2 regions of the Shewanella sp. Arc9-LZ genome follow, and region 2 is predicted to be linked to the other one. Evidence: predicted binding sites of a transcription regulator. Region 2 holds the regulator's gene; the other holds the start of a gene.

Evidence for each region. The regulator NrdR, encoded in region 2, represses ribonucleotide reductase genes. The targets are predictions, from matches to a motif close to AAACACNANATNTNGTGTTT.
Region 1: the regulator NrdR is predicted to act here: its motif matches at 2,770-2,789, upstream of nrdD (anaerobic ribonucleoside-triphosphate reductase).

Annotation. Positions count from the first base shown of each region.
Region 1 covers NZ_CP048031.1:1,842,112-1,847,796, forward strand. Annotated here, with positions in the region: gene GUY17_RS07845 (DEAD/DEAH box helicase) at 1-1,007, opposite strand, end outside; gene rssA (patatin-like phospholipase RssA) at 1,191-2,135, shown strand; gene nrdD (anaerobic ribonucleoside-triphosphate reductase) at 2,805-4,922, shown strand; gene nrdG (anaerobic ribonucleoside-triphosphate reductase-activating protein) at 4,922-5,389, shown strand; gene GUY17_RS07865 (NADH:flavin oxidoreductase/NADH oxidase family protein) at 5,510-5,685, opposite strand, start outside.
Region 2 covers NZ_CP048031.1:1,281,362-1,287,046, reverse strand. Annotated here, with positions in the region: gene ribBA (bifunctional 3,4-dihydroxy-2-butanone-4-phosphate synthase/GTP cyclohydrolase II) at 1-234, opposite strand, end outside; gene GUY17_RS05540 (riboflavin synthase) at 338-997, opposite strand; gene ribD (bifunctional diaminohydroxyphosphoribosylaminopyrimidine deaminase/5-amino-6-(5-phosphoribosylamino)uracil reductase RibD) at 1,061-2,206, opposite strand; gene nrdR (transcriptional regulator NrdR) at 2,280-2,729, opposite strand; gene glyA (serine hydroxymethyltransferase) at 2,844-4,097, opposite strand; gene ettA (energy-dependent translational throttle protein EttA) at 4,359-5,685, shown strand, end outside.

The sequences.
Region 1 (5,685 bases), 560 kb from region 2:
CGACCAATACGGTGGACGTACTCTTCTGCAAACTTTGGCATATCAAAGTTAATCACTAATGATACGTTGATTAAATCAAGGCCGCGTGATGCCACATCGGTTGTCACTAATATTTTTGATTGGCCACGAGCAAATTGATCCATAATTTGGTTACGAGCCGATTGCTTTAAATCACCACTGAGTGCTGAGGTGGCAAAACCTTGCGCAGCCAATAGCGTGGCTAAACGGTCGGTATCTGAACGCGTAGCGGTAAATACAATCACTTGCTTGTGTTGCTCTTGGCTTAAGATGTGCTGTAGCAAGGCTTGTTTATGGTCTAAATGGTCAACCAAAATAATTCGTTGCTCAATATCTTTATGTTCAGTGTAAGACTCACCGATAGAGACATGGCTTGGTGTTTTGAGCAATGTTGTTGCAATGTCACCGATGCTTTCATGATCTAACGTAGCTGAAAACATTAACGTTTGGCGACGCTTATGATCAGCGGCATCATTAATGGCTTTTAGCTGTGGCGCAAAACCTAAATCGAGCATACGGTCAGCTTCGTCAAGAACCAGTAATTCTAAGCCATTTAAATATAAGTGGCGCTGTTGTAAGTGATCCGCAATACGTCCCGGTGTGGCAACAATGAAATGTGGATCTCTGGCCAATGCTTTGGCTTGGTCGTTAAAGTTCTCACCGCCGAGTACGCTAATGGCTTTATATTGGGTATTGGCGACTAATAAACGTAATTGGCCATAAACTTGCTGGGCTAATTCACGAGTCGGTAACAAGATAAGTACCCGAGGATCTTTTTTCGACAATGCTCTAGTGGATATCACGCGTTGCATTGCGGGCAATAAAAACGCTAAGGTTTTACCTGAGCCGGTTTTAGACGATGCCATTAAATCTTTACCTGATAAGGCAATGGGAAGTGCTTGCGCTTGAACATCGGTAGGCGTAGAAATGCCAAGGTGCTTTAGACTGTCAAGCAGGCGCTTGTCCAACGAAAAATCGGTAAATTGCAAAGGTAAATCCCCTAAAAAATGATAGCCGACGATTATAGCTGTTTCACCTTGCTATAGCCAACAAGAGTCGCTTTAGTTATGCTATTTTTTAGCTTTATATTATGGCCTGAGTTCTACGTCGCTATTGGACGATTCAGGCGGGCGTATCGTAAAATTGAATACCGAGCATGGAAGGAACGAAAGATGACAAAGCTCACCGTGGGATTAGCGCTAGGCAGTGGAGCCGCTAAAGGTTGGGCACATATTGGGGTATTGAATGGTTTAGCCAAGTTAGATATTTATCCTGACAAAGTGGCAGGTTGTTCGGTAGGGGCATTAGTGGGTGCTGCCTATGCCAATAATCATTTGGGTGAACTTGAAACCTGGGTGAGTGGATTTTCAAGTTGGGATGTACTCGGGTTAATGGATTTAGGCTGGCGAAAAGGCGGACTTATCAGTGGTGAAAAAGTATTTGATGTATTGGCTAATCGTATTGGCGACCTTAACATTGAACAGCTGAATCGTCCCTTTGCTGCAGTCGCGACAGATTTATATTCTGGGCAAGAGATTTGGTTTAAAGAAGGTGACTTACGCCATGCGGTTAGGGCTTCATGTTCAATGCCGGGCTTTTTACCCCCAGTACAGCAAGGGCATCGCTGGGTTGTGGACGGTGCGGTAGTGAATCCTGTGCCGGTATCATTAGCTCGCTCTATGGGCGTTGATGTGGTTATTGCGGTGGATTTAAATGGCCATCGTCGTGGCCAAATGCACTTAATCCCAGAGCAAGTAAAAAGCCGCAAAGCCACTAAGTCTGAACCTATTGATGAAAAGCGCGAGCTTGAATCTGGCTTTATGGACCTATGGGGTAAAGGCAAAGATTATATGAATGGCTTAACCGATAAATTCTCTTTAGGAAGCTCAAAATCCCATCCGGGTATGCTGGCGGTGATGTCACAATCGATGGATATTTTAGAACAACGCCATAAACGTTCACGCCTAATGGGCGAGCCACCTGATATTTGCATCGTACCTGATGTGGGTGATATTGGCACCATGGAGTTTCATCGCGCTAAAGAAGCGATTAAAGCAGGTGAGCAGGCTGTAAGTGATATTAAACATTTAATCGAAGCGACCTTAAAGAAATGTTGAAGCAGTATCGAATATAGTGGTGTGTTTATGATAAATACACCCGTTGATTGCCGCTGTGTGAATATTTGCTATTTTATCGGTATTTGTCATTAAATCCGCGTTTGTTATTCAACTAGGGCATTGTCTAACCTGCGCAGTCTGATGGGTTGATAAGATTATTCACTCTCTCATAGTTATCTCATAGTTATCTCATAGTTAACTCATGGTTATTTAGTCATTATCTAGTCATTATCTAGTAGTGACTTGCCCGCAATGATCTACCCGCAACTATCTAACGATAACTACCGAGTCATTAGATACAGTGGGTAAGTTATTTGTGTTGTTGATCTAGCCATTTAAGGTTCGATCAATGACTTAATACCGTCATTCAGCACCATTTTAAGCTGTCAAATACAACCCTTATGGCGTTTTCACATCAGATTATCGATTCAGCAAAGCATCCCAAATCGCTAAATTATGTCGATTTTATCCCCTTGTATTAGCCTGTCAAAATTAGTTGCTATTCCTACAATATCTATCGCTGATAGCAAGTGTTTTTTCAATATTAAGTACTGCCGACAATTATGATCTGGATCAAGGTATTACTCCGCGTAAATGTGTCTAATACACTCTATCTTGTGTTGTACGTGTATTAAAGCGCTATATATAGTGCTTGTAAAGGATGGTTGTATGCTTGTAGTAGTGAAAAGGGATGGATGCCGAACTGCTTTTGATGGATGTCGAATCAAAGAGGCTGTTGTGGCAGCAATGGAGTCTGCAGGTATAGCCGACCATCAATATGCACAGCAGTTAGCGCAGACGGTAGAGCAGCAAATGGCTGTGAAGACCGAAGTTGATATTCACGAACTACAAGATGCAGTTGAAAATTTATTAATGTCGGGCCCGTTTAAGTCGGTGGCGCGTCATTACATTGAGTACCGTCACGATAGAGATAAACACCGTGAAACCCAGAGTAAATTAAATTGTGCTATTCGCGGTTTGGTTGAGCAATCTGATAGTGCCATTTTAAACGAAAATGCCAATAAAGATGCCAAAGTCATCCCGACCCAACGAGATTTATTAGCGGGCATTGTGGCCAAGCATTATGCCAAAACGCATTTACTGCCAAAAGATGTGGTAGCCGCCCATGAAAAAGGCGAAATTCACTATCACGACTTAGATTATGCGCCTTTTTTCCCGATGTTTAACTGCATGCTAATTGATTTAGCCGGCATGTTAACGCATGGTTTTAAAATGGGTAATGCTGAAATAGAACCGCCTAAGTCTATCTCAACTGCTACCGCAGTTACGGCGCAAATTATTGCCCAGGTCGCGAGCCACATTTATGGTGGTACCACGATTAACCGTATCGACGAAGTGTTAGCTGAGTTTGTGCAAATCAGTTATCAAAAGCACCTTAGCGTCGCAAAAAAATGGCAAGTGGCTGACGTAGAAGGTTATGCCATGACGCAAACCGAAAAAGAGTGTCATGACGCATTCCAGTCACTTGAATATGAAGTGAATACCCTGCATACCGCCAACGGCCAAACGCCATTTGTCACATTTGGTTTTGGTTTAGGCGTGTCGTGGGAGTCGCGTTTAATTCAGCAATCGATGTTAACTGTACGTATGGCGGGTTTAGGTAAAAATCGTAAAACAGCAGTCTTTCCAAAATTGGTGTTTGCCATTAAAGATGGCGTGAATCATAAAGCGACTGATGTTAATTACGATATCAAAAAGATGGCCTTAACGTGTTCAAGTATGCGCATGTACCCAGATATTCTCAATTATGATCAAGTCGTGAAAGTCACCGGTTCGTTTAAAACCCCAATGGGATGTCGCTCATTTTTGGGCGCCTATGAAGAAAATGGTCAATTGGTCCATGAAGGCCGCAATAATCTAGGTGTTGTCAGTCTTAATTTACCGCGTATAGCGTTGGAAGCAGGTAAAGATGAACAGCGTTTTTATCAAATACTCGATGAGCGTTTGTTAATTGCCCGCAAAGCCTTAGAAACGCGTATTGCCCGTTTAGCCGGAGTCAAAGCACGAGTGGCACCAATCCTTTATATGGAAGGCGCCTGTGGTGTGCGCCTAAATGCGGATGATGATGTGAGCGAAATCTTTAAAAATGGCCGGGCATCAATTTCGTTAGGGTTTATTGGTCTTCACGAAACCATTAATGCTTTATATAGCAATGCTGAACATGTGTTTGATAACACACAATTACGTGATAAAGCTGTCGCCATTATTAGTCATTTAAAGCAAGCCACTGAGTCTTGGAAACAACAAACAGGTTATGGCTTTAGTTTATACAGTACCCCAAGTGAAAATTTATGCAGCCGTTTTTGTCAGCTTGATACTACCCAGTTTGGCGTAGTGGCAGGTGTGACCGACAAAGGCTATTACACCAATAGTTTTCACTTAGATGTCGAAAAGAAAGTAAATCCTTTTGATAAGATTGATTTTGAACAACCTTATCCAGCGATCGCTAATGGTGGGTTTATTTGTTACGGCGAATATCCCAACATGCAGCACAATATTGAAGCGCTCGAAAACGTTTGGGATTACAGTTATAGCCGAGTGCCATATTACGGCACCAATACTCCCATTGATGAGTGTTACGAGTGCGGTTTTATTGGTGAATTTAATTGTACTAGTAAGGGCTTTGTGTGTCCTAAATGTGGTAATCATGAGCCAAGCCGAGTGTCTGTTACTCGTCGCGTGTGTGGTTATTTAGGTAGCCCAGATGCACGACCATTTAACTTCGGTAAGCAAGAAGAAGTTAAGCGTAGAGTGAAGCATTTATAATGCATTACAGTGCATATCATAGCGTTGATGTGATTAACGGTGAAGGCACCCGCTGTACGTTATTTGTCAGCGGTTGCGAGCATGGTTGTAAAGGTTGCTATAACCAAAGTACTTGGCGTGTAGATGCTGGCCATATTTTTAGCCAAGCACTAGAAGATCAGATTATTGATGATTTAACCGATACTCGTATTTACCGTCGAGGCTTGTCGTTAAGTGGTGGCGATCCGCTGCATCCCGCCAATTTTGAAGGCGTACTAAAATTGGTTACGCGGGTAAAGCTGGAATGTCCCGATAAAGATATTTGGCTGTGGACCGGTTATCAACGGGCTGAACTTACACCGCAGCAACAAGCTGTGGTGAACTTTGTGGATGTGTTGATTGACGGTAAGTATGAGCAAGACAAAGCCGACCCCGCGCTATTATGGCGCGGCAGTATGAATCAACAGATCCATCGTTTTATGCGCTAGCGTTTTATATGAAGGCGTTAAGACGAGTCGCTTAATGTCAGCACTTTAACTGTCAGCGCGCTAATCGTTAGCACGTTAATCGTTAGCAAATAAATGTTTAACCCGCTAATCGTTAACCCGTTAATGATTAGAAAGACCCACAATATGGCGATAACGTTTAGTGCGCTGTTTGGTTTTATATTGATCGATCAATAAACTCCACAATGGTGAATCATTAGTGTGTGGCGACTTACCTTGGCTTACACGACGAAGTTGGCGTTTAATGACGGCCATCGTCGCCAGCCCAGCTAAAGGTT
Region 2 (5,685 bases):
ATTATTATTGGTAACCATTAAAGGCAAATTAAGCTGCTGACAACGCTCTTTGGTCATTGTTTGGCAAATTAATCCACGGCCATAGGTTGCCATGAAATTGATTGCTGCTGGCGTCACTTTATCAGCGGCCATGATCAAATCACCTTCATTCTCTCTGTCTTCATCATCCATCAAGATAACCATCTTACCTTGACGAATATCTTCAATGATTTCTTCTATGCTATGTAGCGCCATTGTCAGACCTTTATTTAGTAAGTGTTTGATTTAAACCTTAGGCATTAAATCTATTGGTATTGCATATTATGTATAGGGTACAAATGGTATTTTACTGTCGCGATTAACGTAAAAAACCTGATTTAGCGAGTAACTCCATGGTCACGCCCGATGCAGGCTGCACATGGTTAGTTTCCGGTTGCATTAAACGTTCTAAATAACGCGCGATTAAATCGACTTCGATATTGACACTATCGCCTACTTTTAAATCCACCAGCGTGGTTTCACCTGCAGTGTGAGGTACAATCGTTAATCTAAAACGAGCACCATCGACTTCATTAACAGTCAGGCTCACACCATCGATGGTGATCGAACCTTTGTGAGCAATATAGCGACTTAATTGGGCCGGTACCGATAACCAAAACTCTAGTGATTTACCTCTGTAAGCGCATTGCTCAACTTTTGCAATGCCGTCGACGTGTCCACTTACCATGTGTCCACCTAATCGAGTGGTTGCCGTAACCGCTTTCTCAAGATTAACCTTTTGACCGACCTGATAACGACTAAAGCCAGTTAAGTCAACGGTTTCAGCTGATATATCAGCAACGTAACCATCACCTAAACGCTCAACAACGGTCAAACACACGCCATTGGTTGCTATACTGTCACCTAGCTTTACATCCGTTAAATCCAGCTTACCGCTGGCAACTGTTAAGCGGATATCGTTACCTTTGCGATCAATTTTACGTAATGTGCCAAGGGCTTCGATTATTCCAGTAAACATAATACTCACTTTTTGCAGTTAAACTTTGCTGTTGTTCAGGTTTTGGACTGAACAACACGCACATTAATAGGGTTGATTATATCTGAGGATATAACGCTTATCTTGTCCAACGTTGCGTTCATCAATTAATTGCAGTGCCGGCGTTTGCTCCATTGTACTGTAATTAGGTAACTGCAACATATTACGTCCGTGGCTACCTAATAGTTTAGGCGCCTGGTAAAGCACAATATCATCAACGAGCCCTTGGGCGACAAATGCTCCGGCTAAGGTAGCACCGGCTTCAACTAAAACAGAATTAGTATGCTGACCTAAATATGTTAGCAAAGCTAACAATGGGATTCTGCCTGACGAGTCACACGTTAACTGAAGAAATGATACGTGATCTGGAAATGCAGCTTTGGTGCTTTCGGGATAATGACAGCCAGAAACCAGTAAAATAGGACTTTGAATTGAAAATAATTGCTGTGTTGCTGTTAATCTTGCGCGACTGTCGAGCACAACCCTTAGAGGTTGGAAGATTTCATCTTTTGTATGGCGAGTGGTTAACTCACCTAACGCCTCATAGCGCACATTAAGGCTTGGGTCATCGACAAGAATGGTTTCAACACCAGTGATTAATGCACAATGGCTAGCGCGGTATTTTTGCACATCAGCTCTTGCTGCACTGCCAGTAATCCACTTCGACACGCCATTAGACAGAGCCGTTTTACCATCTAAACTGGCTGCTATCTTTACCGTTATCCAAGGAAGTCCTGTTTTCATCCGCTTCATAAAACCCAGATTAAGGTCATAGGCTTGTTCGCTGAGCAATCCAACATCAACGTTAATACCAGCCTCACGTAACAGGGTTATACCGCGACCAGACACTTGTGGATTTGCATCGGTCACCGATACCACAACTCTGGCAACTTTGGCATTAATTAAGCCTAAAGCACAAGGTGGTGTGCGGCCATAATGACTGCAAGGTTCAAGAGTGACATACGCCGTGGCACCTTCAGCAGACAAGCCATTATCATGCACCATTTTCAGCGCATTAACTTCGGCATGTCCTTGGCCAGCACGTTGATGATAACCCTCACCAATAATCTTATTCTGATAAACAATGACACAACCGACACAAGGATTTGGCCGAGTGGTATAACGGCCTTTCTCGGCAAGCGCGATGGCACGGCTCATCATTTGGGTGTCAAAGGTGGACCAGTTAGACATGGGAGATAATCTCTTATTGCTTAAATGCCATTAAAACCATTAAAACCATTAAAACAGATATTATTAAGCAGCATTACTTTTGCAATTTAGCAATGGCTTCACCAAATTGGGATACATCTTCAAATGCGCGATAAACCGATGCAAAGCGGATATATGCCACTTTATCAAGGCTCATCAATTGTTCCATCATCAGATTACCAATCATTTCAGAATTCACCTCACGCTCACCTGTCGCGCGCAGTGTTGATTTGATTTTAGTCAATGCTTGTTCAATTTCATCAATTGAGACCGGGCGTTTTTCGACCGCACGTAGCATGCCGCCACGCAATTTTTCTTCATCGAATGGTTGTCGAGTGCCGTCACGTTTGATGACTCTAGGCATGACTAACTCTGCGCCTTCAAACGTGGTGAAACGTTCATGACATTCGGTACATTCCCGGCGGCGACGTACTTGGTGACCATCAGCCACTAATCGAGAATCTATAACTTTGGTATCGGTCGCGCTACAAAAAGGGCAATGCATTGAACCTCCTGCAGAAAAAAACAAAATGGCCGCTAACAATTAGCGGCCATTAAAGTTTATCCTATTTGTTGAGCAAGGTTAACCTAAACCTTTTCAACAGGCATCAAGTGACGATTAACCGTATACAGGGAATCGGGCACATAATGCCAACACTTGACCTTTCACTCGTTCAGCCACTTCGGCGTTAGATGCATCATCAAGAATGTCACAAATCCAACCGGTCAATTCTTTCGCTTCTGCTTCTTTAAAACCACGACGAGTAATTGCTGGCGTTCCAATACGAACACCAGAGGTGACAAACGGTGAACGTGGATCATCAGGTACTGAGTTTTTGTTGACGGTAATGTTGGCATTGCCCAATGCAGCATCAGCTTCTTTACCGGTTAAATCACGACCAATTAAATCAACCAACATTAAATGGTTTTCTGTACCGCCAGAAACAATTTTGTAACCGCGAGCTAAAAACACTTCAACCATAGCTTTAGCGTTTTTAACAACTTGCTGCTGGTATACCTTAAACTCTGGCTCTAATGCCTCTTTAAATGCAACCGCTTTACCTGCGATTACATGCATTAAAGGGCCACCTTGGCCACCAGGGAATACCGCTGAGTTCAACTTTTTATACAACACTTCATCATCGGCAGCAGAGATAATAATCCCGCCACGTGGACCCGCTAATGTTTTATGAGTTGTTGAGGTGACCACATGTGCATGTGGGACAGGGGTTGGATAAACACCTGCAGCCACTAAGCCTGCAACGTGAGCCATATCAACAAGCAAATAAGCACCAACTTTATCGGCAATCTCACGCATTTTAGCCCAATCGACTATGCCTGAAAATGCCGAAAAACCGCCGATCATCATCTTAGGCTTGTGCTCAATGGCTAAACGTTCCATTTCGTCATAATCAATTTTGCCAGCTTCATCGATACCGTAAGGAATGATGTTGTAAAGCTTGCCTGAAAAATTCACTGGTGAACCATGGGTCAAATGACCACCATGAGCAAGGTTCATCCCTAAAACAGTATCACCAGGTTGTAACAACGCCATAAACACTGCGCTGTTTGCTTGTGAGCCTGAATGAGGCTGTACGTTGGCATAAGTTGCACCAAATAATTCTTTTGCGCGTTCAATAGCCAATGTTTCAACAACATCAACGTATTCGCACCCACCATAATAACGCTTGCCTGGATAACCTTCAGCATACTTGTTAGTTAACTGAGAACCTTGCGCTTCCATCACACGTGGACTGGTATAGTTTTCAGATGCAATCAATTCAATGTGTTCTTCTTGACGACAAGTTTCATCTTCAATGGCTTTAAATAATTCTGGATCATAATCCGCAATATTCATCGCTTTCTTCAACATGGTAGCTCCAACATCATTATCTATATAGTAGGGTTGCGCGGTATTCTACTCTGCAACGATAATGATTTACAGTACAAACAACATGAAATTCACTGTGTTCTGAATACAAAACGATTCATGTTGATAACACCAAGCTAGCAGATTGTTTAGCGAATTGAGTCTAAAAAGCACGCTAGATAAAATCACACAATTGCCTGTTGAGTTCAGCACATAATACAGTAGAATTATCACCATCTTTGTTGACAATTAGACAGTATAATTATGGCTCAATTTGTATACAGCATGCTTCGTGTGGGTAAAATTGTCCCACCCAAAAAGCAAATATTAAAAGACATTTCATTAAGCTTCTTTCCTGGCGCTAAGATTGGTGTGCTCGGGTTAAACGGTTCGGGTAAATCAACATTGCTGCGCATCATGGCGGGAATAGATACCGAAATTGAAGGTGAAGCACGCCCAATGCCTGGGTTAAAAATTGGCTACTTACCGCAGGAGCCGCGCTTAAACGAACAACAAACTGTGCGCGAAGCCGTCGAAGAAGCCCTAAGCGAAGCTAAAAATGCACTAATACGCTTAGACGAGGTCTATTCTGCTTATGCTGAGCCCGATGCAGACTTCGACGCACTTGCAAAAGAGCAAGGCGAATTAGAAGCCATCATCCAATCTCAAGATGCGCATAATCTTGATCATATTCTTGAACGTGCAGCTAACGCATTACGTCTGCCCGATTGGGATGAGAAAATTGCCGTACTCTCTGGTGGTGAACGACGCCGAGTGGCCATTTGTCGCTTATTGCTTGAAAAACCGGAAATGCTATTACTCGACGAACCAACCAACCATTTGGATGCAGAGTCAGTGGCGTGGTTAGAGCACTTTTTACAAGAATATAACGGCACCGTGGTGGCGATTACCCACGATCGTTACTTCTTAGATAATGCTGCTGGCTGGATTTTAGAACTTGACCGCGGTGAAGGTATTCCATGGGAAGGTAACTATTCATCTTGGCTTGAACAAAAAGATGCGCGCTTGTCCCAAGAATCGTCCACAGAAAGCGCCCGCCAAAAAACCATTGCTAAAGAATTAGAGTGGGTACGCCAAGGTGCTAAAGGTCGTCAATCAAAAGGTAAAGCCCGTATGGCTCGCTTTGAAGAATTGAACACCAACGATTACCAAAAGCGTAACGAGACCAATGAACTGTTTATTCCACCAGGGCCTCGTTTAGGCGACAAAGTCATTGAAGTGACTAATTTAACCAAGTCATATGGTGACCGCGTACTGATTGATGATTTGACATTCACGGTTCCTAAGGGCGCTATCGTCGGCATTATTGGTGCTAACGGTGCGGGTAAGTCAACCTTATTCAAAATGATCTCAGGCGAGGAACAACCAGACAGTGGCTCTATTTCTGTCGGTGATTCGGTTCAAATTGCGTCGGTTGATCAGTTCCGTGATTCGATGAATGACAAAAACACCGTGTGGCAAGAAATTTCAGGCGGCCAAGATATTATGCGCATCAACAACACTGAAATTTCTAGCCGTGCTTACGTAGGCCGCTTTAACTTCCGTGGTGGCGATCAGCAGAAAATAATTG